Regions from separate parts of the Pseudomonas sp. PKS genome, predicted to be linked through region 1. Evidence: riboswitches for the same ligand, from Rfam matches in the RefSeq annotation. Region 1 holds a riboswitch; each other region holds the start of a gene.
What was found. A riboswitch is a leader RNA that binds a small molecule or an ion and turns the genes downstream of it on or off. The one in region 1 is predicted to bind cobalamin.

Region 2: another riboswitch for cobalamin. It lies ahead of ABOA88_RS01370 (ABC transporter ATP-binding protein); the one in region 1 lies ahead of cobW (cobalamin biosynthesis protein CobW).
Region 3: another riboswitch for cobalamin. It lies ahead of cobO (cob(I)yrinic acid a,c-diamide adenosyltransferase); the one in region 1 lies ahead of cobW (cobalamin biosynthesis protein CobW).

Annotation. Positions count from the first base shown of each region.
Region 1 is NZ_JBEGDO010000001.1:108,594-118,026, forward strand. It holds gene ABOA88_RS00520 (DUF1272 domain-containing protein) at 116-358, opposite strand; gene cobM (precorrin-4 C(11)-methyltransferase) at 395-1,147, opposite strand; gene ABOA88_RS00530 (cobalamin biosynthesis protein) at 1,184-1,594, opposite strand; gene ABOA88_RS00535 (CbtA family protein) at 1,594-2,277, opposite strand; gene ABOA88_RS00540 (CbtB domain-containing protein) at 2,288-2,473, opposite strand; cobalamin riboswitch at 2,567-2,764, opposite strand; cobalamin riboswitch at 2,972-3,169, shown strand; gene cobW (cobalamin biosynthesis protein CobW) at 3,270-4,337, shown strand; gene cobN (cobaltochelatase subunit CobN) at 4,341-8,102, shown strand; gene ABOA88_RS00555 (ATP-binding protein) at 8,104-9,120, shown strand; gene ABOA88_RS00560 (vWA domain-containing protein) at 9,222-9,433, shown strand, end outside.
Region 2 is NZ_JBEGDO010000001.1:278,090-287,522, reverse strand. It holds gene ABOA88_RS01400 (hypothetical protein) at 1-974, shown strand, start outside; gene ABOA88_RS01395 (hypothetical protein) at 1,085-2,143, opposite strand; gene ABOA88_RS01390 (hypothetical protein) at 2,576-3,064, shown strand; gene ABOA88_RS01385 (HAD family hydrolase) at 3,168-3,821, opposite strand; gene ABOA88_RS01380 (MFS transporter) at 3,894-5,225, opposite strand; gene qhpR (AraC-like transcriptional regulator QhpR) at 5,437-6,483, opposite strand; cobalamin riboswitch at 6,693-6,899, shown strand; gene ABOA88_RS01370 (ABC transporter ATP-binding protein) at 7,008-7,784, shown strand; gene ABOA88_RS01365 (ABC transporter substrate-binding protein) at 7,781-8,749, shown strand; gene ABOA88_RS01360 (FecCD family ABC transporter permease) at 8,749-9,433, shown strand, end outside.
Region 3 is NZ_JBEGDO010000023.1:21,355-30,787, forward strand. It holds gene cobT (nicotinate-nucleotide--dimethylbenzimidazole phosphoribosyltransferase) at 1-276, opposite strand, end outside; gene cobU (bifunctional adenosylcobinamide kinase/adenosylcobinamide-phosphate guanylyltransferase) at 273-794, opposite strand; gene ABOA88_RS19700 (cobyric acid synthase) at 796-2,250, opposite strand; gene cobD (threonine-phosphate decarboxylase CobD) at 2,247-3,239, opposite strand; gene cbiB (adenosylcobinamide-phosphate synthase CbiB) at 3,232-4,140, opposite strand; gene bluB (5,6-dimethylbenzimidazole synthase) at 4,137-4,787, opposite strand; gene ABOA88_RS19720 (cobyrinate a,c-diamide synthase) at 4,784-6,079, opposite strand; gene cobO (cob(I)yrinic acid a,c-diamide adenosyltransferase) at 6,076-6,687, opposite strand; cobalamin riboswitch at 6,810-7,033, opposite strand; gene ABOA88_RS19730 (hypothetical protein) at 7,173-7,751, shown strand; gene ABOA88_RS19735 (PQQ-dependent sugar dehydrogenase) at 7,869-9,179, shown strand; gene ABOA88_RS19740 (C40 family peptidase) at 9,187-9,433, opposite strand, start outside.

The sequences.
Region 1 (9,433 bases):
GTGGGATGTGTAGGTTTGTTGAAAAAGCGAAGATTATTGTTGAAAAGGCCTACAAAATATACATCTCTAATGAAGCCCGCCCAGGGCGCCAAGGACGGGCCACGCATAGAATAGGTCAGGAACACCCTGGGTGAGGTTTGAGGACGCGCAGGGATGAGACCGGATTGCGGCTCAATGCCGTCCCGATCCTTGTTGGGCGAGGCAATAACTGGCCGCCACAATTCGGGCAGCGCCCCTGGAACTGACGTTCATTGCACGTACGACAAAAGGTGCACTCGAACGAACAGATCAACGCATCCTCGCTGTCGCCTGGCAGGTCGCGGTCGCAGCATTCGCAGTTGGGGCGTAGTTCGAGCATGGAGTGAGTTCCTCGTTCCTGTCAGAAAATGCCCGCTCAGCCGGCGGGACGATAGAGGTGGGCGTGCCCGGCCCGGTAAAGGGCTGACTCGGCGAAAGGTGCATCGCCCAGCACATGGCCCACCAGGATCAATGCGGTTCGCCGGAAATCCTTGGCCGCCGCGAGCACGACGATGTCCTGCAAGGTGCCGCGTACCCAGTCTTGGTCCGGCCAGGTGGCGCGATGAATGACGGCGACCGGGCAGTCTGGCCCATAGTATGGCAACAGTTCGGTGACGATACGCTCGAGGTGCTTCACGCCTAGGTGGATCGCCAAGGTGCTGCGGTGGCGGGCCAAGTCAGCCAACTGTTCGCCAGCCGGCATGGGCGAGCTGTCGCCATAGCGGGTGAGGATCACCGTCTGGGCGAGCTCCGGCAAGGTCAGTTCGCAGCCGAGCAGGGCGGCGCTGGCGGCGGTGGCAGTGACACCCGGAATGATCTGATAGTCGATGCCCAACTCGCGCAGGTGACGTATCTGCTCGCCGATGGCGCCATACAGACTGGGATCGCCACTGTGGACACGGGCCACATCCTGGCCGTTTTCGTGGGCGCGGCGCAGGGCTTCGATAATCTGCTCGAGGTTCAGTTCGGCGCTGTTGATCACCGTATCGGCGTTGTTTCCCTCCAGCACGGCTGGTGGGACGAGGGAGCCGGCATAGATGATCACCGGGCACTGGCGGATCAGGCGTTGCCCCTTGACCGTGATCAGCTCCGGATCGCCGGGCCCGGCACCGATGAAATAGACCGTCATGGGAAATCCTTGCAGATAGGCAGTAATTGGACGCGATTATCGGCCACGGGCCAGGGCAAGGGTAGCCTGGCCGAGCACCTGGCGTGTCACCAGCAAGCGCGAGGTGCCAAGTGCGCGTGCGGCCAGTGCCAGGGCCGCGCTTTCGGCGACGCCCCAGCAGCCGCTGTGTGCATAGGCAACAGGCGAGCGATGGCTGAGCTGCGGCTCGAAGGGCTGTAGGTCTGTGGCCGGGAATACCATCAGGGGGATGCCCAGCCGTTCGGCTAGGGCCTGCAACCCAGGCTCATCGAATTTGAGATCGATACTGGCGAGGCCGACCAAGTGGTCGGCGGACAGGCGGTGTGTGGCCAGGGTCGTGCGCAACAGCTGCTCCAGGGTTTCGACCGGGCAGCCCTTGCAGCAGCCGAAGCCGGCATAGAATACCGGCTCGGACGACACGTCGCGCATCAGGCCTGGTTGGCTCGGCGATAAAGCCAAGCGCTGAGCAGGCCAAGGGCGAGCCAGAACGCGGCGTTGGTCAGCCAGGAGGCGAGCTTGAACTGGGCCACCAGTGCTTCCGGTGCCAGGCTTTCATGCACCGGTGGTTGTGGTGCGCCGATCACGTGTGGCACCACCAGCAAGGCAACGCCTAGCACTTTGAGCAGCCAGTGCTGGGCAAATACCACTAGGGCCAGGCCCGTGGCCGTGGCGGCCGCAGTGCCGATCCACCAGCTCTGGCGTTGCCCCAGGTCGGCGGCCGCTGTGCCTGGCAGCTCCGGCGGCAACCCCAGTGTGGGTGCCAGGCAGAACACGGCAAAGCCCGCCAGCCCCCACAGTGCCCCGGTCATCACTCGGTTCGGCTCGCGCAGGCTGTACAGCGCGGCGAGGATCAGCGCGAAACCGACCGCCACCACGAGGTTGCCACCGGTGGTGGCGAGCAGACGCTGCCAGCCATCCTCCGGTGCCCAGGCCTCTGTGTCATGGGAATGCGCAGCGACGGGGCTGTCATGCTCATGATGCTCGGGGACGGCGCTCTCGAAGGTTTCTGCCTGAAGGATCAACGGGCTGACCCACAGACTTTGCAGCAAGGTCAGCAATAGGGCGGCGAGCAGCCCGCTGAAACCTGCTGTACGGGCGATGCGCTTGATCATGCAGGTGTACTCAATGGCAAGGGAAGGCGGCGCTGTGGCGGGTATCGTGGGCGGCATTGTGCACGGCCTCGATGTGCGAGAAACCGGCGAAATAGACCAGGCACAAGCCCAGCAGGCTGGCGCCGACGGCAACGACGACACGTTGGCTGAGGCTGACGGGAGTGGCGATGCTGTGTTTGGTGCTGGTAATCGACATGGGGCGTTCCTCTGCTTTTTATAGGCGGCGGACACGCGCGTCATCCCGGGCACGATTGACCCAGAAGAGGTGACAGCGCCCGCCCACCGCGGGGTGTTCTATTGACGCCAGGCCGGTCTCCGGGCTTGCGAGGAGGAGCAGGGCTCCTGGAAAGCATCACCTTCCCATGCCATACGACGCGGCACAGTGGTCAAGACGCTTCGCTCGCTTACCGTTGCGGGGGCAGCATCGGCTTGGTTACCGATTTCCCGTTTCACCCCTTGACGGGGCACCTGAACGCAAGGTGCAAGCAAAGCATGGGGGCGACGTGGCGTCAATCTGCAAGGTTGCGGTGCGCCGATCCTTCAGAGGCTAGGCGGTAAAAGATCGAGCTCGCTTGGAATCCTACCGAATAGTGCGCTTCGCGGGTGAACCCGCTCCCACAGGGGGCAGGGCGACTGTTCCAAGCGGCCTGCCTCCAAACTGACGCGCCGTGGTTGACCGCCTGCCGGCCACTGCGTAGCCTTGCCGATTCGAGGTTCTCCGGCGTTGGCCGGAGCTAAGACGGGAACGCGGTACAAGCCGCGGCTGCCCCCGCAACTGTAGGCACCCACCCGGATCGACACAGCCACTGCGCCCAGGCGCGGGAAGGCGTCGCTCCACCGGCACGGCCGGTAAGGTGCAAGCCAGGAGACCTGCCTCGAGACGATTTCGACTTTCAACCGGGCGGGGTGATCCGGTGGCGAACAGGCCCGGCCGGCAAGGCTCGCGGCACTCGTCCTGCATGCCCGCGCCATCCTGCCAAGGGCATCGCGACATGAAAACACTGGCCAAGCTCCCCGTCACCATCGTCACCGGCTTCCTCGGTTCGGGCAAGACCACCTTGCTGCGCCACATGCTGGACAACGCCCAGGGCCGCCGCATCGCGGTGATCGTCAACGAATTCGGTGAGCTGGGCATCGATGGCGAGATCCTCAAGCAGTGCAGCATTGGCTGTACCGAGGAAGAAGCCAGCGGCCGGGTCTACGAACTGGCCAACGGCTGCCTGTGCTGCACCGTGCAGGAAGAGTTCTTCCCGGTGATGCGCGAGTTGGTCGCCCGCCGCGGCGATCTGGACCACATCCTCATCGAAACCAGCGGCCTGGCCCTGCCCAAGCCGTTGGTGCAGGCCTTCCAGTGGCCGGAAATCCGCAATGCCTGCACCGTCGATGCGGTCATCACCGTGGTCGATAGCCCGGCCGTGGCCGCTGGTACCTTCGCCGCGTACCCGGATCAGGTGGACGCTCAACGCAAGCTCGATCCCAACCTTGACCACGAATCGCCCCTGCATGAACTGTTCGCCGACCAACTGGCCAGCGCCGACCTGGTGGTGCTGAACAAGGCTGATCTGATCGATGCCCAAGGCCTGGCCAAGGTGCGCGCCGAAGTCACCGAAGAGCTGCCGCCGGCGGTCAAGGTGATCGAGGCCAGCAGCGGCCGTCTGCCACTGGAAGTGCTGCTGGGCGTGGGCGCCGAGGCTGAGGCGCACATCGATGGTCGCCGTACCCACCATGACGCGCACCACGACGGCGATGATCATGACGATCATGACCACGATGCCTTCGACTCCATTTCCATCGACCTGCCAGAGGCGGACGAAAGCCTGCTGCTTGATGCCCTGACCCAACTGGTGGTCGAATTCGGCATCCTGCGCGCCAAGGGCTTCGCTGCCATCCCCGGCAAGCCGATGCGCCTGCTGATTCAGGGGGTGGGCACCCGTTTCGACAAGCACTTCGACCGCGCCTGGCGCGCCGACGAGCCGCGCATCACCCGCCTGGTACTGATCGGCCAGGCACTGGACGCCGCCGCGCTCGAAGCGCGCCTGCGCCAGGCCCTGGACGCCTGACCCATGCACCTGCTGCGGACCCAGCCCGGCGGCTTCGTGCCGGACGACAGCATTGCCGACCTCGGCCAGACCCCGGCCGAACTGGTGATCCTCTGCAGCGGTGATTCGCACCTGGCGCTGCTCGCCGAAACCGCCGAGCAGTTGCCGGAGGATTTCCCCAGCCTGCGACTGGCCAACCCCATGCAGGTGCAGAACCACGCTTCGGTCGATCTGTACATCGATCAGGTGTTGCGCCATGCCAAGGTGATCCTGTTGTCCTTGCATGGGGGTGTCGGGTACTGGCGCTATGGTGTCGAGCAACTGGTCGAACTGAGCGCCCGGGGCGTGCAGTTGATCCTGGTGCCCGGCGACGACCGCCCGGACCCGGAATTGACCCAGTTGGGCACCGTGACCGGTGACCAGGCCGAGCGCCTCTGGCATTACCTGCGCCAGGGGGGCAAGGCCAATGCCGCGAACCTTTTCAATTGCCTGGCCAGCCTGTGGCTCGGGCGCGAGTACGCCTGGGAAGAGCCACAGCCCTTGCCGCGTACTACGGTGTACCACCCCGCCAAGCCCAGCGCCGTGTTGCAGGACTGGTACCGCGAATGGCAGCCCGACTGGCCTGTGGCCCCCATCTTGTTCTATCGCTCGCACTTGCAAGCGGCCAACACGGCGTTTATCGATACCTTCTGCCAGCGCTTGCAGGCGGCGGGGCTCAATCCGCTGCCTATCGCTGTGGCCAGCCTAAAGGAGGCGGCCTGCCTGGCTCAGGTCGAGACCTGGCTGGATGAAGTCGAGGCTGAGGTGGTGGTCAACACCACCGGTTTTGCCTTGTCCAGTCCGGAGCAACCTAACCTGCGCCCGCTGCGCCGAGACATCCCGGTGTTGCAGGCAATCTGCGCCCAAGACAACCAGCCGGCCTGGGAATCCAACGAGCAGGGCCTGGGCGCGCGGGATCTTGCCATGCACATTGTCTTGCCGGAGTTGGACGGGCGCATCATCACGCGCCCCGTGAGCTTCAAGGACCTGGCCTGGCGCAGCGAGCGCAGCCAGTCCGACGTGGTCTGCTATCGCGCCCACCCCGAACGCATGGATTTTGTCGCCGAGCTGGCGCGTCGCTGGGTGGAGCTGGCGCGTCTGCCCAACGCCCAGAAACGCGTGGCGTTGGTGCTGGCCAACTACCCGACCCGCGACGGGCGCATCGGCAACGGCGTGGGCCTGGACACACCCGGCGCAGCGCTGAACATCCTCCGGGCGCTGCAAGGGCAGGGGTACCCGGTGCAAGGCCTGCCTGACAGCGGTACCGCGTTGATCCATCAGCTGTTGGGTGGGGTGACCAACGACCTGGATCATCTCGACCAGCGCCCCTGTGCCCAAAGCCTGAGCCTTGCTGATTACCATCAGGCCTTCGCCGCGCTGCCTGAGGCCAACCAGCGTGCGGTGCTGGAGCGATGGGGGGCGCCTGAGCAGGACCCCATGTTCCGCAGCGGTCGGATGATGATCGCCGGCCTGCGCTATGGCCTGACCTTCGTCGGCATCCAGCCGGCCCGGGGTTACCAGGTGGACCCCAGCGCGGTGTATCACGACCCGGACCTGGTGCCGCCTCATGGGTATCTTGCGTTCCACTTCTGGCTGCGCAACGGCTTTGCCGCCGATGCGGTGATCCACGTGGGCAAGCACGGCAACCTCGAGTGGCTGCCCGGCAAAGGTGTCGGATTGTCTGCGCAATGCTGGCCAGATGCGTTGCTCGGGCCACTCCCCAACATCTACCCCTTCATCGTCAACGACCCGGGCGAGGGCGCCCAGGCCAAGCGGCGCACGCAGGCGGTGATCATCGACCACCTGATGCCGCCATTGACCCGCGCCGAGACCTACGGCCCGCTGCGTCACCTGGAGCGTCTGGCCGACGAGTACTACGAAGCGCAACTGCTCGACCCGCGCCGGGCACGCGAGCTGCAGCGCGACATTCTCGAACTGGTCAAGGCCAACCACATCGACCGGGAATTGCAGCTTGAAGGCCAGCTCGAAGACGCGGCCATCTGGTTGCCGCGCCTGGACACCTACCTGTGCGACCTCAAGGAATCGCAGATCCGCGACGGCCTGCATGTGTTCGGCCAATCTCCCGAAGGGCGCCTGCGCAGCGATACGTTGCTGGCGTTGTTGCGTGTGGAGCGCGGTGACGGCAAAGGTGCCAATGCCAGCCTGATCCGTGCGCTGGCCAAGGCTCTGGCACTGGGATTCGACCCGCTGGATTGCGAATTCGGCCAGCCTTGGCAAGGGCCGCGCCCAGCCGTGTTGCAGGCGCTCGATACCACGCCATGGCGCAACCAGGGCGATACCCGCGAGCGCCTGGAACACTTGGCGCTGGATTTGATCGAGCGGGCGCTGGCAGGCCGCCTGGCATTGCCTGAGGATGCCGCCTGGCAACCCGTTGTCACGGTGATGCAGGCGCTGGTCGACACCATCGCCCCGAGCCTGGACGCTTGCGGGGCGGCAGAAACCGACGGCCTGCTGGCCGCACTGGCCGGGCGTTTCGTCCCGGCCGGGCCCAGCGGTGCGCCCAGCCGGGGGCGTCTGGACGTGCTGCCCACCGGGCGCAATTTCTATACGGTGGATGTGCGCAACCTGCCCACCACCACAGCCTGGCGCCTGGGGTTCGCCTCGGCGAACCTGATCCTTGAGCGTCACTTGCAGGACCATGGCGACCACCTGCGTCAGCTGGGACTGTCGGTCTGGGGCACGGCGACCATGCGCACTGGCGGTGATGACATCGCCCAGGCCATGGCACTGATGGGGGTGCGGCCGGTGTGGGCCACCGGCAGTCAGCGGGTCGACGATTTCGAGATCCTGCCACTGAGCCTGCTCGATCGCCCGCGGGTAGACGTCACCTTGCGCGTCTCAGGTTTCTTCCGCGACGCCTTCGGCAACCTCATTCGGCTGTTCGACGCGGCGGTGCAGGCCGTGGCGGCGCTGGACGAGCCTGACGACCTCAACCCCCTGGCCGCGCGGGTGCGAGCCGAACGCGAGGCCATGCTGGCCGACGGCGTGGACGCCGAGCAGGCGGCGCGCCAGGCCGGCTGGCGTGTCTTCGGCGCCAAGCCCGGCAGCTACGGGGCCGGGGTGCAGAATGCGATCGACGGACGTTTATGGCAGACACGCGGCGACCTGGCCGAGGTCTACCTCAACCATGGCGGCTACGCCTATGGCGGCAGCGACGAAGGCACACCGGCCCGCGCCGCGTTCGCCCGGCGTTTGGGCCAGGTCCAGGCGGTGCTGCAAAATCAGGACAATCACGAGCATGACCTGCTCGATTCCAACGACTACTACCAGTTCCAAGGTGGCATGCTGGCAGCGGCCGAAACCCTGGCCGGCACCGCCCGGGCCAGTTATCACGGCGATCACAGCCAGACCGACCGGCCACGCATCCGCACCCTCAAGGAAGAGCTCAACCGGGTGATCCGCGCCCGCGCCCTGAACCCTAAGTGGATCGAGGGGGCCAAGCGCCATGGCTATAAAGGTGCCTTCGAGCTGGCGGCAACGGTCGACAACCTGTTCGCCTTCGACGCCACCACGCACCTGATCGACGATCACCATTACCAGTCGCTGGCCGATGCTTATGTGCTCGACCCAGCGACCCGAGACTTCCTGCAACAGCACAACCCCGAAGCCCTGCGCGACCTGACCGAACGCCTGCTGGAAGCCCAGCAGCGCGGCCTCTGGGCGTCGCCAGGGGCCTATCGGGAAGCCCTTGAAGAGCAATTGCTCGATGGCGAGGAACAGGCCTGAAATGAGCGAACCCGTGCAATTCCCCCTGGCGGCCGTGGTCGGCGCCGACGACCTCAAGCTGGCCCTGTGCCTGACCGCCATCGACCCCAAAATCGGTGGTGTGTTGATCGAAGGCCCGCGCGGCATGGCCAAAAGCACCTTGGCGCGCGGCTTGGCCGACCTGCTGGGTACGCCTGGGCAGACGCCACCCTTCGTGACCCTGCCACTGGGCGCCACCGAGGAGCGCCTGGTCGGCACCCTCGATCTGGATGCCGCGCTGGGGCAGGGCAAGGCGCAGTTTTCGCCCGGCGTACTGGCCCAGGCCCATGGTGGCGTGCTTTATGTGGATGAAGTCAACCTGCTGCCCGATCCGCTGGTGGACCTGCTGCTGGATGTGGCCGCCAGTGGCACCAATCGCATCGAGCGCGACGGTATTTCCCATCGCCACGATGCCCGATTCGTCCTGATCGGCACCATGAATCCGGAAGAAGGCGAACTGCGCCCGCAATTGCTCGACCGTTTCGGCCTCAATGTGCTGCTCGAAGGTCTCCCGCCACCGCAGGCGCGGCAGCAGATCATTCGTCGGCGACTGGCCTTCGACAGCGATCCTCAGGCGTTCTACGCCCAATGGGCGCAGGCCCAGGCAGACTTGCGCGAACGCTGCCAGGCCGCACGCCAGCGCCTGGACAGCATCCCGCTGGACGATCGCGCCCTGGCCTGGATCACCGAGGGCTGTTTCAGCGCTGGAGTCGATGGCATGCGCGCCGACCTGGTCTGGTTGCGGGCCGCCCGTGCCCATGCCGCCTGGCGTGGCGGCGATGCGATAGAAGAAGCTGACGTACAGGCTGTGGCGGAGTTCGCCCTGCGCCATCGACGCCGAGAGACACCCCCGACCAGCGCATCCTCCACCCCACCACCGCCTCAAACCCAAGCACATTCCGACGCCCAAGGCGGGCAGGGTGATTGGGGCGCATTGCCCCCACAAACCGTCGCCACCGGGGCGCGGCGCGAGGTGCCGAACTGGGCAAAAAAGCCCTGAGCATCCGCAAGCCCGCCGCCCTGGCGGCGGATGCCAAGCCCCAGCCGGGCACCTTGAGCGGTACGCCTCGTGGTCGTGCACGCGCGGGTGGTGCTGCGCGCGTGGCCTGGCTTGCGACATTGCTCAAAGGGCGGCCACGGCATCGCCATGACCTGTGCTGGCAGCAGCGCCAGGCCCAAGCGCCGGAGTTGTGGCTGGTGATCGTTGACGCTTCGGCTTCGACCCGGCGCCAGCAGGCGCTGGCACACGCCAAGGGGCTGCTGGCCGAGCTGTTCGATCAGGCCTATCGCCTACGGGCCCGCCTGGCCCTGCT
Region 2 (9,433 bases), 170 kb from region 1:
CCTATCGAGCACTCAAGCATGAAGAGGATGACCAAGAGCTTGAGCATCATCTGTCCGATGCAGAGTTCATCGTTCTCAACCAGGAGCTTGGAGAATGCCGTGCGGCTGAGCTGTTCGAGCTCCCAGGCGAGGTGTTGCTCAAGTGCATAGCGGCGCTGGAGGAATGCCTGCCAGCTCAGATTCTCCCAAGCGTGGACGCGTACCTTGAGCGTCATGGAGTGAACGCGGTAATCGCAGCTTTGACAAACAATCCGCCACAGAGATTGCACCTTGGGCCGGATTGGAGCTCGGGGTACAAGCTGAGCGCTGACCAACGCTTTTCATTTCATGAGCCAATCTGGGAAGCGCGTCGCTCATGGCACGTGCATGCAGAAATCTCTTTGCAAAGCATTGCATCTGACGCGAAGCAGCGGAAAATCAATGTGCTGCTCACTTATGCGAAAGCGGGCCGCTCTGGACTGGTCTTGAAGGGAGTCAATCCGGTCGAGGACATCACTGCAGTTCTTGACAGTACGCAAGTGGATCAGTTGGTTCGAAGGGATGACGGTTCAATTGGGCGTCCTTGGGTAGCTGTTGTTGTCCGTACCACCTCTGGTGCCGTCCTTGGAAGCGCTGTTTCATTCGCTGATAATCCAGAAGATGCAGAGGTCGACGCTTTGACCGACGCGCTCGATTCGGCTGTGCATGGTGATAATGATGGAGCAAATCAAACCAACGGTTACCACATCTTCCAGCTTGATGTGGATCACGCCTTTACGTCTGCACGGCTTAAGCAAATGGCCCTAGAGGCGGGGATTGAGATCATTCACCGCTCCAATCGCCCTAAGCAAATGGGCGGAACAATAGAAGCTATTTTTCACAAGATCTCGGAGTCAATGATCATGAAGCAGCCAAGCCTACACGCCCTGAAACCTATTTCGGATGAGGAAATAATGTCGACTGAAGAGTTCGAGCAGCTCTTCAAAAAGAGCTGAAGGCTCACGACCTTAGCAAAGAGGAGGGCGCACGCCTTCCTCTTTGTGCCTGTTGAATATGAAAAGCGCAGAGCTCGTCTGACGCCATTCAGTATAGCCACCCTCCGGGGTCACCCCCTTGGAGTTGTTATTGACGACTTACGCAAAGTCGAAAAAGAAAGACTCTGGTATTTTTCGACTGCTTTTCTAACCCTTGGGTCGCCAGTTCCCATAGCAAACTCTACTAAATTTACGCGGCATTTTCTTGCAAATTTCCCTTCTGGAGAGGTTGCGAAAAGCCTGGCAGGAGGTAAGGGTTTTTCGGGATCCAGCTCCAAATGCATGAGATACTGCTCAAAAATTTGCTTAAATTGACCTCCTAAAGCTCGAGATGAGCCGCCAGGCAGTGTCTCGATCCATTCGCCTGCGGAATTTCTATAAAATTGGTTTAGTAGCCCAGGGCTTCTAGTGCTTCCCATTAAGCGCCTTCTTGAATTTCGTGAATACCTAGCAAGTGCGAAATACACCATAGTGATTAGCTTGTATTTTTCACCATATGGGAGATGCGCGAGGCTATTCATATACCAATCCATTTCAAACTCAGTCATTTTTATGAAATTCGGCTTATGCTTAGCAAACAAGCCTGCAAGCGCAGGCTCAAATTCAAGAACTGAAACGTCTTGATAGTAGAATTTATAAAACCGGTTGATCACGATCTGAGCGAAGCCCAGTTGGCGTGAAACATCACGAGACGCTGATAAGAATGGGCGCCAGTATTGGTTTATTGGCCAGGCTCCGTAATTCAGCAGTGGATTTGGTACGAACTTTAAACTGGAACTCGGCAAACACCAGCTAGCAGGTGGATTGCAAAAAAATGCCACATAACGCTCGATCTCGAGAGGCTTCAGATCCAGCAGCGATAGCCCTTGAGAGAAGCACCAGTTCAACAGGCGCTCAAGGTGAATGGTTTCAAAGTAATACGCCTCAGTAGCTTGCTCTGGTCTCCAGCTATGTGCAAGCCAGGCAAGGTAACGCTGACAGTACCAGACGCTGATGAATGGCAGACTAGATGACACCACATCCTCGAGCTTGGCCGTCACATCGGAATTTTCAGGAAATTGACTGAGCCCAATTGGACGCCATTGGTCGTACGGGCAGAAGATGGGAAAAGGGACAAACGGCGACACCATGCGGGGCACCAGCATCGTAAAATTGTGCAGTTACTAGAGATTGTAGCCGGTAAGACGCGTCTCCTTAGCCCACACAGGTTTGCGATTTGTGGATCTAGACTATACGAGAGAGGTGCACCGCAGGCCTATGAATCTGAAGGGAACACAGGTTTTTGGAAGAAAGCTCACAGGATCGTGAAAATGAACAGCAGACGTGTTGTAGGCGCAATACCATTTAACATAATGCACATTATGCGCACATCTGCATAAAGACACCGGCCCGTGGGTTAGCCACATTTGACGCCCGCCCCAAGCCCTGAACACTGCACTGCAACCCTGCACCATGAATCACCCCAACGCACAAAGCGATTTCAAAAACTCACGCGCCAACGTGATTTACATCCCCAGCTGTCCTACCATGCGCACCAAACAACCCGATCAGGAAGATCTCTGATGAGCGTCTCGACTTCATCCCAAAAAACATTCCATTACGGTCCGAATCTGGTGGGTCTCTACGTCGCGGTCACGTTCTTCAGTTTTTGCTCAGCTATTGCGTACTACCTGGCGGCAGCCGAAAACAACACCAAGGCCGCGATAATATTTCCCCTTGGGCTTTTCATGACGCTTGCCGCGTTTGTCCTTGCCGCCTATTACTCGCGCGCTTGTGCGCCCAGGGAGATCGTTTTCGAAGCAGACCGTGTCCTGATCCCCGCGCAGCGTTTGTCTTCCCGGATCGCGAGCCTGAAGTATGTCGACTTGATCAATGTCAAGCTCACCAAAGTGTTCGGCGAAGACGCGCTGGTGATCCAACACCGCGATGGCAAGCTCAAGTTGCCGCTTGCGATGCTGCATAAGACCGATGTCCATGAGCTTCATCGGGAACTGATGAACAGGCGCGCGCCCCAAGCGGTGCAGGCTGGTGCTGCGGCGTCGGCGGTTTGACGGTGCCACTCGCCTTGCAGGGCTTTCTTTTTTAGATCGAAAAGATATAACTCAACAAAATGTTCATTTTGTTGAGTTATATAATCGCTCGTCATGCTTTGCACTACTGCCACCGCAAAACCGGCCATCCTGTCGCGTCAGCATGCGCCCGCAGCACTGGATCCGGATTGACCGTATGTGGATTGGCGACCAGCGAAAGCAACGGCAGGTCATTGCGAGAATCCGAATAAAAGTAAGCCCCTTCTAACCCTTCGCCATGCTCTTGCAGCCAGCTGTGCAGCCGCGCCACTTTGCCTTCTCGGTAGGTCAAGATCCCACTGGTATTGCCGGTATAAGTCCCCTGCTGGTGCTCAAGATCAATCGCCAGCACTTCTTTCACACCCAGTTGCTTGGCGATACGACTCACCAAGAAGTGTGCCGACGCTGAAATGATCAGTACGCGGTCGCCCTCCTCCCGATGTCGCGCCAGGCACGCAATGGCGTCATCGTGGATCCGTGGGGTAATGATGTCTTCCACGAAGGGGTCCACCGCTTCGGCCACCTCCTCTATCGTGCGGCCCACCAGCGGGGACAGGCTGAATGTCATATACGCTTCCATCGCCAACTTGCCTTGCGCATAAAGCGCCATGAGTTCGCGATCGCGCTCGATGAAGCTGGGCCCGTCAACCCAGCCGAGCGCAGCCATATGGCTGCTCCACAGGCTGGCGCAGTCGCCGTCGATAAGGGTGTCGTCCAGGTCAAAAAGTGCGAGGGCCATTGGCCACCTCCAAGGTGCAGGTTCGTGGTGCGAAGGCTTTGCCAGCCTTCGCCCGGTGAAATGTCAGTGGTATCAGCGAGGCGCGACGGCGGCAGGCGACGCCAGGGGTTGGGCGTCAGTCGCCTGGCTTGTCGGGCGACTGTTCCAGAACGGCACCAGCAGCAAGCTTGCAAGCAGCGCCGCGCCCGTGAAGACGAAGAACACGGTAATGGTGTCGAAGTAGCCAGGCAGCAGCCCGCCAAGGATGGCGCCAACCGAGCCACACCCATTGACGAATCCTGTGGCGGTACCCGCGGACTCGCTAGTGCCGAAATCGATGGCGGCGGCGCCGCTGATCATCGAGTCAGGGCCATAGAGGGTGACGCCCATCATGAACAGCAAGCCGACGACCAGGTAGATGTTGCCGCTTTGCATCGTCGGCACGAACAGTATCAGCCACAGGGTCAGTGCCATCAGGCTGAGGACGCAGGCCGGCATGCGCCGAGCGCCAAACAGTTTGTCGGAGACGATGCCGATCAGGATTGGCCCGACCAACCCTGCGACTTCGAATGCGGACGGTACGATGGCCGAAGCCACTTTGCCGATGCTCGGCATGCGCTCGTAGACGATCACCGGCCCCCACATCAGGATTGCATAACGAGCAGGCTTGAGCAGGAAGTAGGCCATCCCTAGTACCAGGACCGTACGATTGGCGAACACCTTGCGCAGCGCAGTCCAGTAGTTCTCCCGGGGGACGTCGTCTCGACCGGTCGGCTGGTCCTGCGCCTCCACCGCAGGCAACCCCACATCCTGCGGGCGGTTGCGCTGCAGCAGGAAGAACAGCACGGCAACAACGATAACGACACCGGCCGAAGATACGAACGCCATGCGCCAGTCATGGGAGATCTGATAGGCCCACCACCCGGCGAACGGCGTGGCGACCAGGCCGCCAAAGGCGTAGCAAGTGCTCCAATAGCCCAGCACGCGCCCGCGCTCGCGGGTGGCGAAGAAACAGCCGATGTTCTTGCACAACCCCGACCAGCCGGTGGATTGCGCCAGCCCCTGGATCACCATGCAGCTGGCGAAGATCGGCAAGGTTGCCAAGGTGCCCATGGCCAGCGCGGCCAGGGCCGACACCACGAGCCCGCCGAGCACGACCACCCGGGTACCGTAACGGTCGGCGAATACACCCCATGCGAACTGGCCGACGGCGTAGGCAGCCAGGTACAGCGCGTCGAGGTTGGCCATAGCCGCTTTGTCGAGCGTGAAAGTGGGGTCTTCGGCGATGCCCAGCTTGGCTACTGAAAATGCCTTGCGGGTGAAATAGAACGCGGCATAGGCCAGCCACGTGATGATGAATATCTGAACGCGCCAGCGTTGAAGGGATTTCCAGTAATGGTGGGCGTTCTCAGGACTCTTGTACATGTTGTTGTCCTCTGTTGATTACCGCGACGTAGGCCTGACACCCCTGCACTGCTCGATCAAGGCGCCGGCCGGGAGGTATCCGGAGCTTGCGACCTTGATGTTAGCCTCTGGTCTAGACCAAGAATTGACCCTACAAGCCTGTTTCTACGTGCAAAGTCAATTTTGGGGATGGGTGTGACTGGGCTTAAGGCACAAGCCTGCGAACAAGCCGTCAGTGGTCTTCGCTACGCCATTGTCGTGGGCTGACGCCAAACCAACGGCGAAACGCCCGGGAGAAAGCACTGGTTTCGGAGTACCCGAGCAACCCCGCCAAGTCGGACACTGGCCGCTTGGGCTGTCGCAGGTAATGCACCGCCACTTCACGGCGCACCTTCTCAACCAGCTGGCTGAAGCTCACTCCCGCCTCACGCAGATGGCGCTGCAACCCGGCCGCACTGAGCTGCAGCGACTGCGCGATCGTCTCGAGGCATGGCTCTCCGCTGCTCAGGGCAAGGCGTACCTGAGCGTCCGCTTCTTCCAGCAGATTGCGCCGTTGATCGCGCGCGCCTAGGCGCTGGAGCACGTCTTGAACCAGAAACAGCAAGTTGGCATCGCGCTCCGGCATCATCTGGTCCTTGAGGTCAGTCTTGGGTACCAGCATCGAGTTGCAACTGCGATCGAAATAGACAGGAGCGCCGAACGCCCTCTGATGGGCCAGCCCGTCTTGTGGGCGCGTATGCTCGAAGCTGACCGCGAAGGGCGCCCAGTCCTTGCCCAATACGTGGCGCATCAGGTTCAGCGCCATGCCCATGGTCAATTCGGCATCCTGGCGGCGCTCCAGAATGGCGCTGTGTCGCACCTGATAATCGAAGCGATAGCACTCGCCGCAGTCGACCAGCCGTATCAAGGTATCGTGCTGATGATAAGGAAACGCCGCCACGAAATTGCGCAGGGCTTCCTCCAACGTATTGGAAAACAACCCGACATAGCCCAGCAGCCCCAGGGCTTGGGGCTGAAACTGCAGACCGTAATGCAAACCGAAATTGTCGCAGTGCGACTGGCGGGCTGCCTCCTCGAGCACCCGGCAGTAATTGGTGAGCGGCAGGCTGAGCGTGGGTTGGCGCAGGCTTTCAGGATTGACGCCGGCACGTCCCAGCACCAAGTCGATGTCACCCCCGACACCTGTCACGAACCCCTCCAGCCCACTGGCAGCAGCCGACAACACGCCGAGGTTGCCCGCTACGGGTGAAACGGTGCAGCAGTGCAGTGGAGAACTCATGGTCTATTCCAGTTCGAATTCGTAACCTCGCTAATGCAAACGCTGTGCCCTTGTATCGCCCTCTCAAACAGGCCCCTTGCAGGCAAAACACCTTCCAACGACTGCCCTGGACTGGGGCAATGAGTAACATCGCGTAACAAACAGTCACGCGAGAAAGCCGGTTATGCCGGAACGCCCCGTTCGGTTGACTGCCCCGCCCATTAATGCTCAGATGCGCCCCAGTTTCAGGTGTCCCCTGCCGCCGTGCCGGGGATTAAACGGGAAGTCGGTGCGTCGCCTTGCGCGATCAGTCCGGCGCTGCCCCCGCAACGGTAAGCGAGCGATGCATTCGATACGCCACTGTGCCGCCGGCATGGGAAGGTGAATGCTTCAAGCCCCTCGCAAGCCCGGAGACCGGCCTGTCACCGATTTTGGCAACACCCGCGGTGGGCGGGCGCGGGCCGGTCTTGGGCAGCCCACTGCCCGCGATTCCCTTGCGCGCCGTCCCCAGTCGGGCTTCATTCACCCCGGTACGGTTGGTCTGCATGTCATCCCCTACCCTACGTCTGGAAAGCTTGCACTGGGCCCCCTCGCCCGGCGGTCAACGCCTGCTCGACGATATCGACCTGCAAGTCCAGCCCGGCGAATTCGTCGGCCTGATCGGCCCCAACGGCAGCGGCAAGACCAGCCTGTTGCGCTGCGCCTATCGCTTTACCCGGCCCGATGGCGGGCGCGTACTGCTGGAAAACGAAGACATCTGGCAACAGTCCCCACGCTGGGTCGCCCAGCGCGTGGCGGTGATGCTGCAGGAGTTTCCCGAAGATTTCGGCCTGAGTGTGCGCGACGTGGTCGCCATGGGCCGAACCCCGCACCAAGGTTGGTTCGACAGCCATGACGACCAGGCATTGATCGATGCCTGCCTGCAGCGACTGGGCCTGCATACCCGAGCCAACCAGGGCTTCGCGCCGCTATCCGGGGGTGAAAAGCAACGTGTATTGCTGGCTCGGGCACTGGTGCAGCAACCGCGCTTGTTGATCCTGGACGAGCCGACCAATCATCTCGACCCGCGTTACCAACTGGCCTTGCTCGAACACCTGCGTGGCACTGGTCTAGGCCTGTTGGCGAGCTTCCACGACCTGAACCTGGCCGCAGCCTTCTGTGATCGCCTGTATGTCCTCGATGCAGGGCGCATCGTCGCGCAAGGCACGCCGGAGCAAGTGCTGACCGAGCACCGCCTGGAGCAGGTCTTTGGTGTTCGCGCCCTGGTCGATCGCCACCCTTTGGCGTCCCACCCACGTATTACTTGGATTACCCCCGCATGAAGCGACGCCTGACTCATCTGGCCCTGCTCGCCGCCCTGCCCCTCACAGCCTGGGCTGACAGCTACCCCGTCACCGTGCGCAGTTGCGAGCGCGACATCACCTTCACCCAAGCGCCGCACCGGGCTGTGAGTCACGACATCAACCTCACCGGGATGCTGCTGGCCCTGGGGCTACGCGAGCGGATGGTGGGCTATAGCGGTATCAGCGGCTGGAAGACCCTCGACCCGTCCCTGCGTGACGCCTTGGCCGGCCTTCCTGAGCTTGCACCGCGCTACCCGTCGCCGGAGAACCTCCTTGATGCCCAGGCCGACTTTCTGTTCGCCGGCTGGGGCTACGGCATGAACGTGGGCGGCCCGCTGACGCCACAGACCCTGGCACCACTGGGTATCCCCGTGTATGAGTTGAGCGAATCCTGCTCCTGGATCATGCCCCGGCGCCGGGCAAGTTTGGAGGATCTGTACCAGGACCTGGACAACCTGGGGCGCATCTTCGACGTTCAACAGCGCGCCAACGTGCTTGTCGAGCACCTGAAGCAGCGCGTTGCGCGGGTTCACGCGCAATTGGACCAAGTGCGGCACAAACCCCACGTCTTTCTCTACGACAGCGGCGAAGACCGCCCCACCACCTCTGGCCGGCTCGGCATGCCCCAGGCACTGCTAGAGGCCGCCGGTGCCGACAACGTGATGGATGACGTGAATGCCAGCTGGACCCAAGTCAATTGGGAGAGCGTGGTGGCGCGGGATCCGGAGGTGATCGTCATCGTCGATTACGGCCCGACGAGTTGGGCGCAAAAACGCGATTTCCTGCTCAATCACCCCGCCTTGAGCGAGGTAAAGGCCATCCGCGAGCATCGCTTCGTGGTGCTGTCGTACCTGCAAGTCACCCCGTCGGTGGATAACGCAAGCGCCATCGAGCAACTGGCGGCGGCCCTGCATCCGCAACTGTTCGCCGAGGCAGCGCACTGATGCCGGTTCGTAGCCCAGGAGGCTATCGCCTGCTGATGTCGCTGCTGCTGATCGGTGTGCTGTTCTCCTGCCTGCTGTCCCTGGGCTTTGGCGCGGCCCATGTGCCGCTGGCGAAGGTCACGGGCATCACGCTGTATCAGTTGGGTATGACCGATATGGGCGACTGGACCCGGGGGCAGGCGCAGATCGTCTGGCAGATCCGCGCCCCGCGGGTGCTACTCGGGGCCTTGGTAGGGGCTGGCCTGGCCCTGGTTGGTGGTGCCCTGCAGGCCGTCACCCGCAACCCGCTGGCCGATCCACACCTGCTGGGTGTCAGCTCCGGTGCGGTGCTGGGGGCGGTGCTGGTGGTGCTGTTCCTCGGCACCTTTGCCGGCCCCTTCAGCCTGCCTCTGGCGGCCTTCGTCGGTGCCTTGGGCAGTATGTTGCTGGTCCTGGCGGTGGCCAGCCGGCGCGGTCGGCTGGACAGCGACAGGCTGCTGCTGGCCGGAGTGGCTGTGTCGTTCGTGGTGATGGCGCTAGCCAACCTGCTGCTGTACACCGGCGACCCCCATGCCGCCAGCTCGGTGATGTTTTGGATGCTCGGTGGCCTGGGCTTGGCGCAGTGGCCGCTGCTCTGGCTGCCGGCGATCTGCGTGCTGGCTGGGTTTGTGCTGCTGATGAGCCTGGCCCGGGCATTGAACGGGT
Region 3 (9,433 bases), on a different contig from region 1:
ACCGACGAAATTGCGCAGCATCTGGCCGGTCACCGCTTGTGGATACGCGGAGATGCCCTCCTCCACCACACCGTGGTCGCCTGCGAAGATCGTGATGACCACCCGTTCCAGGCTCGGTCGTTCGCGGCCTTGCAGGCCCGCCAGTTGCACAGCCAGGCCTTCGAGTTGGCCGAGCGAACCCGCCGGCTTGGTCAGTTGCTGCTGACGGGCACGGGCCAGGTCCATGGCGGTGCTGTCGAGAGGTTGGCAGGCGTCACGCCACCAGGGTTGAGTCATAGGGAGGGTCCTTTGAGCATGAGAGGAAGGCCAGCCACGGTCAGTACCACGCGCTCGCAGCGCTCGGCCACCGCCTGGTGCAGCCAGCCGGCCTGGTCGACGTAGCGCCGGGTCAGCTCGCCCATGGGCACCACACCCAAGCCGGTTTCGTTGCTGACCAGAATAATGGTGCCTGGCAGTGTCCGCAGGCATTCGAGCAGCGCATCACGCTCCTGGGCCAGGCGTGTGTCGTCGTCCAGCATCAGCAGGTTGGTCAGCCATAAGGTCAGGCAGTCCACCAGCAGGCAGCGTCCTTCGGCGGCTTCGGCACACAGCACGCGGGCCAAGGCCAAGGGCTCTTCGATCAGCGCCCAATCGACGGGGCGACGTTGGCGATGCAGTTGCACGCGTTCGTTCATCTCGCCGTCCAGCGGCTCGCTGGTGGCGATGTAGGTCACCGGCAGGCCGCTGGCCTGGGCCAATTGCTCGGCCAGGCGGCTCTTGCCGGAGCGGGCACCGCCCAGGATCAGGTTGCGCATGTCAGGCGACTCCACACAGTTGGCGCAGGCGCGCGGTGTCCAGGTGTTGTTCAACGAGGTCGGCCAGACGCTCGATGTCCCGCTCGCGCAAGGCCTCATAGTCGATGGTCTGGGCATCCTCCAGCCCGGCCCAACGCAGCAGCGCTGCACACGAGTGACTGCCCTCGAACAGGCCGTGCAGGTAGGTGGCGAGCACCTGTCCGTCGGCGCTGATCGCGCCGTCACAACGGCCATCTTCCAGGAGCACGGCGGGGTGCTCCAGGGCCGGGCCGCGGGTGACGCCTGCGTGGATTTCATACCCCCCGACCTCAGCCTGCTCCAGGCTCAGGGAGCCGCGTACGTTGCGCAGTTGCTTTTCAGCTTCCAGCTCCGTGACGTAATCCAGCAGGCCCAACCCCGGGCTTGAGCCTGCCGGGCCTTCCAGGCCGAGCGGGTCGTGAACTTCACGGCCGAGCATCTGCAGCCCGCCACAGATACCGATGACCTTGCCGCCATAGCGCAGGTGGCGAGCGATGGCAGTGCCCCAGCCGCGTGCGCGCAATTGCGCCAGATCGCCCCGCACGCTCTTGGAGCCGGGCAGGATGATCAGGTCCGCCGGGGGGATCGGCTGGCCAGGGCCGATGAACTGCAGGTCGACCTGCGGGTGCAAGCGCAGCGGGTCGAAGTCGGTGTGATTGCTGATGCGTGGCAGCACCGGGACGATCACCTTGAACAGGCGACCGGCCTGGGTCGCCTGACGTGCATCGATAGCATCCTCGGCTTCCAGGTGCAGGTCGGTCACGTACGGCAACACGCCCAGTACCGGCTTGCCGGTGCGCTGCTCCAGCCAGTCCAGGCCCGGCTGCAGCAAGGCGATGTCACCGCGAAAACGATTGATGACGAAGCCCTTGACCCGCGCCTGCTCGCTCGGCGACAGCAGCTCCAGGGTACCGACCAGGTGGGCGAACACCCCGCCACGATTGATATCCGCCACCAGAATCACCGGGCAGTCCACCGCTTCGGCAAAGCCCATGTTGGCGATATCACCCGCACGCAGGTTGATTTCCGCCGGCGAGCCCGCGCCCTCGACCATCACCACCGGGTAGGCGGTGCTCAGGCGTTGGTGAGATTGCAACACCGCTTGCATGGCGATGGCCTTGTAGTCGTGGTAGGCCACGGCATTCATGCAGGTGACGGCACGGCCATGGACGATCACCTGGGCTCCGGTGTCGCTGTTGGGCTTGAGCAGCACGGGGTTCATGTCGGTGTGTGGCGCCAGCCGGCACGCCTGGGCCTGCACCGCCTGGGCGCGGCCGATCTCGCCGCCGTCGGCGGTCACCGCGCTGTTGAGCGCCATGTTCTGCGGCTTGAACGGCACCACACCAATGCCTTGGCGCAACAGCCAGCGGCACAGGGCGGTGACCAGCGTGCTTTTGCCGGCATCGGAGGTGGTGCCTTGCACCATGAGCGTGGTCATGCCGATTCCTTCTGGTATTGCGCCAGGGCCTGGCGCAGGCGCTGTTCGTCCGCTTCGTTGGCCGGCAGCCCCAGGCGCACGGCCTGGGGCTGTTCGAACAGCCGCACCAGGATGCCCCGACGGGCGAGAAACTCATGCAGGTGCGCCGCCCGCGGCGTACGCACGTACTGGAACAGATCGCAGCCGCCGCTGGGCATCAGCCCCACCTCTTCGAGCAGCGCCGCCAGACGCCGACTGGCGTGGGCACAACGGGTGATCTGGGTGCGATGGGCCGCTGCGTCATTGAAGCAAGACTGCCCCAAGACCCGCGTCGGCCCGCTGATGGTCCAGGGGCCGAGCAGTTCGGCCAAGCGCTGCAACAGGGCCTGCTCGGCCATGACGAAGCCCAGTCGCACCCCCGCCAAGCCAAAGAACTTGCCAAACGAGCGCAACACGATCAGGCCCGCACGATCGGCGCAATCGACGATGCTCTGGGCGGGGGTGTTGTCCATGAAGGCTTCGTCGACCAGCAACCAACCGCCACGACGCGCCAGGCGGGCGTGCCAGTCAAGCAAGCGCTCGCGCGGTACGCACCGCCCCGTAGGGTTGTTGGGGTTGACCAGCACCAGCACATCGAGGCTGTCCAGGGCCTGCTCGACCTGCTCATCGGCCAGTTCGACCACCTGGTGCCCTGCACGCTGCCAGGCGTGGGGGTGCTCGGCATAGCAAGGCGCGAGCACGCCAACCCGCCCGGCCGGTCGCAGGGACGGCAAGGCCTGGATCGCCGCCTGGGAGCCGGCCACCGCCAGCAGGCGGTCGACGCCGTAGTAGGTGCGCGCTGCCTGCTCGAGGCCGTCCTCGACTTCGGGCAGGCGCGCCCAAGCCTCCAGCGCAATCGCCGGGATGGCGTAGGGCCACGGCGCGATGCCGCTGGAAAGGTCCAGCCAGTGTTCACGGGCAATGCCGTACTGACGCACTGCGCGCAGCAGACGACCACCATGTTCAAGCATTCCAATACGCTCCCAGGCAGATCACCAGCAACCACAGCCATACCCCGCGCTGCACCAGACTCCAACCGCGCTCGATGGCCTCGGCGTCGGCCACAGGCCCCTCCCCCAGACGCGCACGCTCGTGCAACTCGCCGTGGTACACCGCAGGGCCGCCCAGCTCGACGCCCAGGGCACCTGCGCCCGCAGCCATCACCGGGCCGGCATTCGGGCTGTCCCACAACGGCGCCTGGTTGCGCCAGCAGGCCAGGGCCAGGCGGGTCTTGCCTAGCAGCGCGTAGGTCAGTGCCACCAGCCGGGCTGGAATGTAGTTCAGGGCATCGTCGATACGCGCCGCAGCCCAGCCGAAGCGTTCGAAGCGTTCGTTGCGATAGCCCCACATGGCATCGAGGGTATTGCTCAGGCGATACAGCACCACCCCGGGCGCACCGGCCACGACAAACCAGAACAACGCCGCAAAGACCGCGTCACTGCCGTTCTCCAGCACCGATTCGGTGGCGGCGCGGGCCACGGCGGGCTCGTCCAGCTCACGGGTTTCACGGCTCACCAGATACCCCACCCGTCGCCGCGCCTCGTCCAGGTCCCCCCGGCGCAGGGCCTCAGCCACAGGCTGAACATGCTCGCCCAGGCTGCGTAGCCCTACGGCGCAATACAGCGCCAGCACATCCACCAGCCAGCCGATAAAGGGCAACCAAGAGAGCACCAGCGCCAGCAGAGTCAAGGGCACCACGGCAAGCAGCCAGGCACTGACGCCATGGCTGCGCCAACCCCGACCGCCCGCGTTCAGACGCTGCTCCAGACGCGCAGCAAAGCTGCCGAACCCCACCAGCGGATGGCGCCGTTTCGGCTCACCCAGCAAGGCATCCAGGGCCACCCCGGCCACAGTCAGCAAAGCCACGCTCATTGCCGCTCTCCCCAATGGTTCTCATAGAGCATGTCACTCAGCGGCCGCTCCTGGACCCACTGCTCCAACACCAACATCGGCGCCGGGTAGAACTCGACCACCGGCCCCAGACACAGCACGGCCACCGGCTTGGCGCCCGCCGGCATGCCCAGCAACTCGCCCAGCGCCTGCGGGTCGAACAACGACACCCAGCCCATGCCCAGGCCCTCGGCACGGGCTGCCAGCCAGAGGTTCTGAATGGCACAGGCCAGCGATGCCAGGTCCATCTCCGGCAAGGTCCTGCGGCCGAAGATGTGCGCTTCGCGGTGGTCCATCAGTGCCGCCACCAATACCTCCGCACAATCCTGGATACCTTCGACCTTGAGCTTCATGAATTCATCGGAGCGCTCGCCCAGGGCCTGGGCAGTGCATGCCCGCTCCTGTTCGACCAGCGCCTGGATCTGGCCACGCAAGGCGCGATCACTGATGCGGATAAAGCGCCAGGGCTGCATCAACCCGACACTGGGCGCCTGATGGGCTGCGGCCAGCAGGCGGGCGAGCAGCTCGGGCGCGACCTCGCCGCCTGCAAAATGGCGCATGTCACGGCGCTCACCGATGGCGCGGTAGACCGCGGCGCGCTCGGCAGCGGAAAAGGCATGTTCGCTCATGGTCGCAGCAGCGCCGCCGTCGCGTCGGGGTTGGAGGGGAAATAGAAGTGTACGTAGGACGCCGTCAGGCGCCCGATCCGATAGACCGCCTCGTTGCCGCGCCCACCGTTGGGGCTCTGGCCTCGGGCGATCGGCTCGAGCGCCGTCTCGGTCAAGGAGTGATGATAGGTGTGGCCGCGCAAGGTGCCCTCCGGCAATTCCACCGCTTGCAGGGCAAGGGCAGCCAGGCGCTTTTGCATCACCGCTTCACCCGGCAGCAGACCCAGCAGCTCGGCGCGCTCGCCAGCCACATCGGTCAGGGCGTCGAGCAAATAGAGCATGCCGCCGCATTCGGCCAGCAACGGCTTGCCCTGGGCGTGATGGGCACGGATCGCCTCGCGCATCGGCGCGTTGCTGGCCAAGGCGTGGTGGTGCAGTTCGGGATAGCCGCCAGGCAGGTAAAGGCTGTCCACGGACGGCAACGCCTGATCGTGTACAGGAGAGAAAAACACCAACTCCGCACCCAGCGCACGCAACAAATCGAGGTTAGCGCCATAGGTAAAGGCAAAAGCTTCATCCCGGGCCACGCCAATGCGCACACCCGCCAGGGACGTTAGCGCCTGTGCAGGTGCGGGTGCTGCGAATGCCACCGGGGGCGGCAAAGCAGCATCACAGCTTTCGCCCAGGGCCTGGGCGGCGGCGTCCAGGCGCAGGTCCAGATCGTTGAGTTCACTGGCCTGGACCAACCCCAGGTGACGGCTGGGCAGCTCGATGCCGCGCTCGCGGGACAGCCCGCCATACCAGCGCAAGCCTTCAGTGAGGCTGCCTTCGAGCAACTGCGCATGACGCAGACTGCCGACCCGGTTGGCCAGCACGCCGGCAAAAGGCAGATCGCGCTGGTAGTGCGCCAGGCCCAGGGCCAGGGCGCCGAAGGTCTGCGCCATGGCTGTGCCGTCGATCACCGCCAGCACCGGCACGCCGAAGTGGCGCGCCAGGTCCGCACTCGATGGCGTGCCATCGAACAACCCCATGACCCCTTCTATCAGGATCAGGTCGGCATCGCCTGCCGCCTTCCAGAGCAGACGCCGACTCTCATCAGCCCCGATCATCCACAGGTCGAGTTGGTACACCGGCGCGCCGCTGGCGCGCTCGAGGATCATCGGGTCGAGAAAATCAGGCCCGCACTTGAACACCCGGACGTTGCGGCCAAGGTTGCGGTGCAGGCGCGCCAGGGCAGCGGTGACCGTGGTCTTGCCCTGGCCAGAAGCGGGTGCCGCGATCAGCACCGCCGGACACTGCCGGGTCTGGCTCATAGCTCCACGCCCTTTTGGGCACGGATGCCGGCCTGGAAGGCGTGCTTGATCACGCCCATCTCGGTGACGGTATCGGCCAGCTCGATCATTTCAGGCTTGGCGGCGCGGCCGGTAACGATCACGTGCTGCATCGGCGGGCGGGCCTGCAGATCCGACAGCACTTGGTCGAGGTCCAGGTAGCCGTGCTTGAGGGCGATGTTCAGCTCGTCCAGCACCACGAACTGCACCGACGGGTCCTGCAACAGCTGGCGCGACACCGCCCAAGCGGCTTCGGCGGCAGCGATGTCACGCTGGCGGTCCTGGGTCTCCCAGGTGAAGCCCTCACCCATGACGTGGTAGCGCACCTGCTCGGGGAAACGGCGGAAGAACAGCTCTTCGCCCGTGCTGTCGCGGCCCTTGATGAACTGCACCACGCCGCACTGCATGCCATGCCCCATGGCGCGGGCAAGCATGCCGAAGGCCGAGCTGCTCTTGCCCTTGCCGTTGCCGGTGAGCACCAGCAGCAGGCCACATTCATTGGGGGCATTGGCGATGCGCTCGTCGATGATCGCCTTCTTGCGCTGCATGCGCGCCAGGTGGCGTTCGTCGCGTTCGGTGGATTCGCTCATCAGGATTCTCCGCAGGCTGTCGGCGCGCATGGACGGCGACGACAGATCGATAGACAGGCAGACGGAGAGCGCGCAGGGGCCGCGGCAGAAGGCCACGGTGCACCGCGCATCACCCTCCGTGATGCCGTTGGCAGTGACAGGCCGGTCTCCGGGCTCGTGAGCAGGGCCTTGGCCCATGGATCGCGCGCCTTCCCGGATACCTGTATCCAGTGGCCCTGCACGACCTTTGACTCACCTACCGTTGCGGGGGCAGCGCCGGATTCGCGCCTTGCTGGCGCCCACCGGCTTCCCAGTTTCACCCTGCCCAGCCGAAGGCTGGCAGAGCACCTGAAACACGCCGCGAAGGTTAGAGGGTTGGGGCGGGAGCGTCAATGAAGCGCGCCTGACGCCATGCTCGACTTCATGGCTTGTGCCGGACGCGCAGCAGTGATATCACATAGCCATCAGTGTGCAGCAATGCGATCAAACAATAAGGAGAGCGCAGCATGCGAGGCCTGATCATCAACAACCAGCACCTGGAGTTCCTGCGACCAGCCTTGGAAGGCTGGATCGAGTGCATAGACCGCTTCAACCAGGTCCATGGCGACAGCGAGGCGCCCTACTGGCACGGCGCGGCCACCAACAGCGGGCTGCTTGCAGCCGCCGCCTGGCAGGCCGAACAGGTCGCCCTGGCGCACTACCCCAGCAAGAAACAACGCGACGAAGGTGAACGCGAAGGGCGTTGCGACCTGTCGATCAGCACCGCCGAGCAATCCGTTCATTTGCATGTCAGCCAACGCTGGCCGCGAATCGCACGCCTGGACCTGGCCGCCGCCCTGCAGGAAACCGCCACCCTTGCCCGCCCGATCGCCTACCCCAGTCAGCTCAAGGCCGGCGCATTGTTCGTCAGCCCCTGGAAGGCTGGCCAACACGCCAGCCCCGAGGAGCTGCAAGACCTGGTCGACGACCTGCAAAAACACACGGCCTGCGCCATCGCCTGGCATTTCCCCTACGCCTACCGTTCGCTGCACAACGAACTGGGGCAGTATTTCCCTGGGGTGGCATTGTTGCTCAAGCAGGCGTAGGCAAGCCGATGAGCCCACGCGGAAGCCATCCGGCAGTCGCTAGGCGCAGTCGCCCGGAGTGAACCTACCCCGACGCATCCGACTCTCAATTCTCACAAGCCAATGAGGATTGCGAGCATGGACAGGATGCGTATCGCGATAGCGCTGGCCCTGAGTGCCAGCCTTGGCGCCTGCGGCGAGTCCGCGCGCCTGGAGGTCAGCGACGGCTTCGGCCCCTTGCCCCGCCTGCCCGAGCCCAACAAGACCCTGATCCCGACCGTCAACATCGCCCCGGCGATCGGCTGGCCGGACGGCGCCACACCGACGCCCGCCGCGGGCACCCAAGTGGTGGCCTTCGCCAGGGACCTCGATCACCCACGCTGGCTCTATGTGCTGCCCAATGGCGATGTGCTGGTGGCCGAAACCAATGCCCCGCCCAAGCCCGAGGATGGCAAGGGCCTGCGCGGCTGGGTAATGGGCAAGGTCATGGAGCGTGCCGGCGCCCGGGTCCCCAGCGCCAATCGCATCACCCTGCTGCGCGATGCCGACCAAGATGGCGTCGCCGAGGTGCGCAGTACGTTCATCGAAGGGCTCAACTCCCCCTTCGGCATGACCCTCGTGGGCAAGGACCTCTATGTGGCCGACACCGACCGACTGTTGCGCTTTCACTACGAGGATGGCGCGATGCAGATCCGCGCCGAAGGTCGCCCGGTCACTGACCTGCCCGGCGGCCCGTTGAATCACCACTGGACCAAGAATGTCATCGCCAGCCCCGATGGCAAGAAGCTGTACGTCACCGTAGGTTCAAACAGCAATGTCGGCGAAAACGGCCTGGAAAAGGAACAAGGCCGCGCCGCGATCTGGGAGGTGGACCCGGCCAGCGGTGAGCACCGCATCTTCGCCTCAGGCCTGCGCAACCCCAACGGGCTGGCCTGGGAGCCCCGTACCGGCGCGCTATGGACGGCGGTCAATGAACGCGACGAGATCGGCAGCGACCTGGTGCCCGACTACATCACCTCGGTGAAGGACGGCGGCTTCTATGGCTGGCCTTTCAGTTACTACGGGCAGCATGTGGATCAACGGGTCGAGCCAAAGGACCCTGGCAAAGTGGCCCAGGCGATCGTGCCGGACTACGCGGTGGGAGCCCATACCGCATCGCTGGGCCTGGCGTTTGCCCAGACCGGCGCGTTGCCGCCGCCCTTCGAGCAAGGAGCCTTCGTGGGCCAGCACGGGTCTTGGAACCGCAAGCCGCACAGTGGCTACAAGGTGATTTTCGTGCCGTTCGACAGCGAGGGTAAGCCCGCGGGCAAACCGATCGACCTGTTGACCGGTTTTCTCGATGGCAAGGGCAAGGCCATGGGACGCCCGGTGGGCGTGGTCAATGACCGAGACGGGCTCTTGGTGGCGGACGATGTGGGCAATGTGGTTTGGCGCGTGAGCCGAAAGTGAGCCCAGCTCAGGGGTTCTGAGCCAGATGCCCGCTTGGCAATACGCGTTTGGCCTGCAGGTAGGCCCGGGACCAGTAGCTGTTGGAGAGGTAATCCAGGCGCACCGTGCCGCCTGTGGACGGTGCATGCACGAAACGCCCTTCCCCCACGTAGATTCCGGCGTGGCTGACCTGCGACCCACCGCTGGTGGCGAAGAACACCAGGTCTCCGGACTGCAGGGCATTGATGTCCACATTGGGCGCACGCATGACGATC